One region of the Simplicispira sp. 125 genome, then DNA from elsewhere that is predicted to be linked to it. Evidence: riboswitches for the same ligand, from Rfam matches in the RefSeq annotation. Region 1 holds a riboswitch; the other holds the start of a gene.
The links. Region 1 has a riboswitch for S-adenosylhomocysteine ahead of metH (methionine synthase). Riboswitches for the same ligand answer to the same signal wherever they lie in the genome.
Positions count from the first base shown of each region.

Region 1 (2,391 bases):
CCGGCGAGTTCGTCCTGGCGTTTTTCTTCTTCGATGTAGGGGATGAGGTGCGCCACGGCGAGCTTCATCACGCGCGCGCTTTTCACCACCTGGGGCAGGAACATCTTGCCCTGGCCAAACAGGTCGCCGACGATGCTCATGCCGTCCATCAGCGGGCCTTCAATGACGTGCAGCGGGCGTCCGCCCTGGGCCAGGATGCCCTGGTACGCCTCTTCGGTGTCCTCGACGATGAAGTCGGTAAAGCCGTGCACCAGCGCATGGCTCAGGCGCTCGCCCACGGTCTTGGGCGATTCGGGTGTACCGCGCCATTCGAGTTTTTTGCTCTCGTCCTTGGCACCGCTCTTGGCGGTTTCGGCCACTTCGAGCAGCCTTTCCGCCGCGTCAGGACGGCGGTTGAGGATGACGTCTTCCACACGCTCGCGCAGCACCGGGTCGAGGTCGTCGTACACGCCCACCATGCCGGCATTGACGATGCCCATGTCCATGCCGGCCTGGATGGCGTGGTACAGGAACACGGTGTGGATCGCCTCACGCACCGGGTCGTTGCCGCGGAAGCTGAACGATACGTTCGACACACCGCCAGACACCTTGGCGCCGGGCAGGTGGGCCTTGATCCAGCGTGTCGCTTCGATGAACTCAACCGCGTAGTTGGAATGCTCCTCGATGCCGGTGGCCACGGCAAAGATGTTGGGGTCGAAGATGATGTCTTCGGGCGGAAAGCCCACCTCGTCCACCAGGATGCGGTAGGCACGTTCGCAGATCTGGATCTTGCGCGCGAAGGTGTCTGCCTGCCCTTGTTCGTCAAACGCCATCACCACGGCAGCGGCGCCGTAGCGGCGCACTAATTTTGCATGGTGCTTGAAGGCCTCCACGCCCTCCTTCATGCTGATCGAGTTGACGATGGGCTTGCCCTGGATGCAGCGCAGCCCGGCTTCGATCACCTCCCACTTGGAGCTGTCGACCATGATGGGCAGGCGCGCAATGTCGGGCTCGGACGCAATCAGGTTCAAAAAGCGCACCATGGCGGCCTTGCTGTCGAGCATGGCCTCGTCCATGTTGATGTCGATGATCTGCGCGCCGTTTTCGACCTGCTGGCGTGCCACGGCCAGCGCGTCCTCGAACTGGCCGTTCAAAATCATACGGGCAAAGGCCTTGGAGCCGGTGACGTTGGTGCGCTCGCCGACGTTGACGAACAACGTGCCAGCACCAATGGAGACGGGCTCCAGGCCCGACAGCCGCATGGGAGGGACGGAAATTTCAGACATGGGAACTCACCTGTATTTCTGATAGCCCGGAACAGGTGAGCGTCGTTGCGGGGGCCTGGCATTCCAAGCCTGACAGTCCGCGCGGGACTGCTGCAACGCTCCTTGGAATGGATCGATTTTAGGGCGGCGCAAATGCCCAGGAGTACACAAGCTTATGCCGCGGAGGCGGGCAAGCCAAAAACCTGGTCAAAACTCCAATTAAAGACAAAGGTGTAGCACAGGAAAAACACCACCAGCCCCAGGTCCATCACCAGCGCCTGCCACAGGCTGATGTCGAACCACCAGGCAAACAGCGGCACCAGCGTAAACACCAGTCCGCCCTCGAAGCCCACCGCATGCGCCAAGCGGCGGCGCAGGCTGCGGCCGCGCACCACCTGGCGGGCTTCCCAGCGCTCAAAAAGGGCATTGAAGACCAGGTTCCAGGCCACGGCGATGGCCGACGAGGCCACAGCCATCACCCCGGCATGTCCCACACCCTGGCTGGAAAACTGCGCGAGCCCGAAAGTGGCGACGGCAATGGCGATCAATTCGTAAATACTGACGTAGACCACGCGGCGGCGCACGCCGTGCAGGCCGGGGATGAGAGGCGGAGATGGCATCGCATCGAATTTATCGGCTCTAGGCTGATAATTAAAGTCAGCTTATTTCAGTTTTATTGATAGATGGCCTTTTCCTCTGACAGCGTGCAATTGTTTCTGGCGGTGCTGGACCACGGCTCCTTCTCCGCCGCCGCGCGGGCACTGGGCCGGGTGCCCTCGGCCGTGAGCATGGCCATGGGCCACCTGGAAGCGGAGTTGGACATGGCGTTGTTTGACCGCCACGGACGCGAACCGCGCCCCACCGCAGCGGCTCGCGCCCTCGAGCCCCAGGCCCGCTTGCTGGCGGGGCAGCTGTTGCAGCTCAATGCGCAGGCCCTGGCGCTCACCCAGGGGCTGGAGGAACGTCTGACGCTGGCCATTGCCCCCGAGCTGCTGGCTGCCCGCTGGACGGGGCCGCTGGCGGCCCTGGCCCACGAATACCCGCTGCTGCAGGTGGAGGTGCTGACCGCACCGCAAGGCGATGCGCTGGCGCTATTGCATTCGGGCCGCGCGCAGCTGGCGCTGGTGTTCGAGCGGCCCAGCATCGA
Region 1 is NZ_QEKM01000001.1:3,283,981-3,286,371, reverse strand. Features, by position in the region: gene metH (methionine synthase) at 1-1,265, opposite strand, end outside; S-adenosyl-L-homocysteine riboswitch at 1,296-1,375, opposite strand; gene C8D04_RS15340 (PACE efflux transporter) at 1,418-1,864, opposite strand; gene C8D04_RS15335 (LysR family transcriptional regulator) at 1,928-2,391, shown strand, end outside.

Region 2 (2,391 bases), 530 kb from region 1:
CACAAAAATGTCGGCCTTGTCGGCCGCGTATTCCATGGTCACGACCTTGTAACCTTCCATCGCGGCCTGCAGCGCGTTGATGGGGTCAATCTCGGTCACCCAGACCTGGGCCGACAGCGCACGCAGCGCCTGGGCGCTGCCCTTGCCCACGTCGCCGTAGCCCGCAACGCAGGCCACTTTACCCGCAATCATCACATCGGTGGCGCGCTTGATGCCGTCCACCAGCGACTCGCGGCAGCCGTACAGGTTGTCGAACTTGCTCTTGGTGACCGAATCGTTCACGTTGATGGCGCGGAACATCAGGCTGCCCTTGGCGGACATTTCCTTGAGGCGGTGCACGCCGGTGGTGGTTTCTTCGGTGACGCCGATGATCTCCGCACTCTTGCGGCTGTACCAGGTGGGGTCCACGGCCAGCTTGGCCTTGATGGAGGCAAACAGGCAGGTTTCTTCTTCGCTGGTAGGGTTGGCAATAAGGGATGCGTCTTTTTCAGCACGCTTGCCCAGGTGCATGAGCAGCGTGGCGTCGCCGCCGTCGTCCAGAATCAGGTTCGGGCCTTCGCCGGGCGTGCCTGCAACGCCGAAGTCAAAAATACGGTGCGTGTAGTCCCAGTAGTCGGCCAGCGACTCGCCTTTGATGGCGAACACCGGTGTGCCGCCCGCAGCAATGGCGGCGGCGGCATGGTCTTGCGTCGAGAAAATGTTGCACGAAGCCCAGCGCACCTGCGCGCCCAGCGCCTGCAGCGTCTCGATGAGCACGGCGGTCTGGATGGTCATGTGCAGGCTGCCGGTGATGCGCGCGCCCTTGAGCGACTGCTTGGCAGCGAATTCTTCGCGGATGGCCATCAGGCCGGGCATCTCGGTTTCGGCGATGCGGATTTCTTTACGGCCCCAGGCGGCCAGGCCAATGTCGGTAATGGCGCAGTCGGTGAGGACGGGGGCGTTGACGCGTGCGTTCATGGTTTGCTCCAAAGCATGTTTGAAAAACCACTCGCCGGGGGAAGGTACAGGCTCACCACACGGAAAGTGGATGAGCGTCGTTGCGGGATGACTCCGAGCCTCACGTCCCGCATACACAATGGGGCCGCTGCAACGCTCCTCGGAGGAAGGGGCGATTATATCGGCACCGCAGGCGGCGCGCTGCCTCACCCCTTGGCGGCATCGGCCCTGCTGCGCAGGCGCAGCGCGAGCCACAGCGCGCCCGCCAGCAAGACCAGCGAAAAGACCACCAGCGCCGGCCACTGGCCATGCTCCCAGAACCAGCCCCCGGCCGACCCCAGCAGGCTCGACCCCAGGTAGTACGCCAGCAGGTACAGCGACGAGGCATGCCCCTTGGACTGCAGCGCCAGCCGCCCTACCCAACCGCTGGCCACGGCGTGCGCCACAAAGAACCCGAAAGTCAGCACCGCAATGCCCGCGATCACCCCCGCCAGGGGCGCCACCAGGGTCAGCAACACGCCCGCCGACATCAGCACCACACCGCCGACAAGCACCGGCGCACGGCCCAGACGGTCTGCCAGCGCGCCCGCGGTGGGCGAGGCCACCATGCCGAACAGGTAGACACTGAAGATCAGCCCGATCTGCGTCTGGCTCAGGCCATAGGGCGGCAGGGCAAGCCGGAAACCGGCGTAGTTGAACAGCGAGACAAACACCCCCATCAGCGCAAAGCCCGAGGCAAACAGCAGCGGCAGGCCCGGCGTTTGCAGATGGGCGCGCCAGGCGCCCAGGTGGTACCGCAAACCCAGGGCCCTGCGCACCGCCGGGGCGCCCGGCCTGTCGGCGCGCGGCAGCAGCAGCACAAAACCGACCGCAGCCACCAGGCCCAGCACCCCCATGGTGGCCAGGGCCACGCGCCAACCAAAGTGGTCTGCCAGCGCGCTCATGCCAATGCGCCCCGCCATGCCGCCAAAGGCCGTGCCACCGATATACAAGCCCATGGAAAACCCCAGCCCGCGCGGGTGGATGTGGTTTGACAGGTACGCCATCGCGACGGCAGGCACGCCGCCCAGCAACAGACCTTCCAGCGCCCGCGCCGCCAGCAGCGCGCCCCAGGAGGGCGCCAAGGCGGCCAGAATGTTGAACAGGGCCGCCAACGCCATCGATACGAACATCAGGCGGCGCTGGTCGCGCCCCTCGGACAGCGCCCCCGCGGCAAAGATCGCCACCGCCAGGCAGCCCGTGGCCACCGAAAGCGCCAGCGAACTGCTCGCCGCGCCCAGGCCGAAATGCGCGGCCAGCTCTGGCAACACCGGCTGCACGCAGTACAGCAGTGAGAAAGTGGCAAAACCTGCCAGAAAAAGCGCCAGGCTGATGCGCCGGTAAGCCGGCGTGCCCGCCTGCACCCAGGTCGATGCAGGAGAGGCAACAGAGTCGGAATGCATAACCGCCACTGTG
Region 2 is NZ_QEKM01000001.1:3,818,154-3,820,544, reverse strand. Features, by position in the region: gene ahcY (adenosylhomocysteinase) at 1-957, opposite strand, end outside; S-adenosyl-L-homocysteine riboswitch at 1,023-1,104, opposite strand; gene C8D04_RS17840 (MFS transporter) at 1,143-2,378, opposite strand.
Region 2: another riboswitch for S-adenosylhomocysteine. It lies ahead of ahcY (adenosylhomocysteinase); the one in region 1 lies ahead of metH (methionine synthase).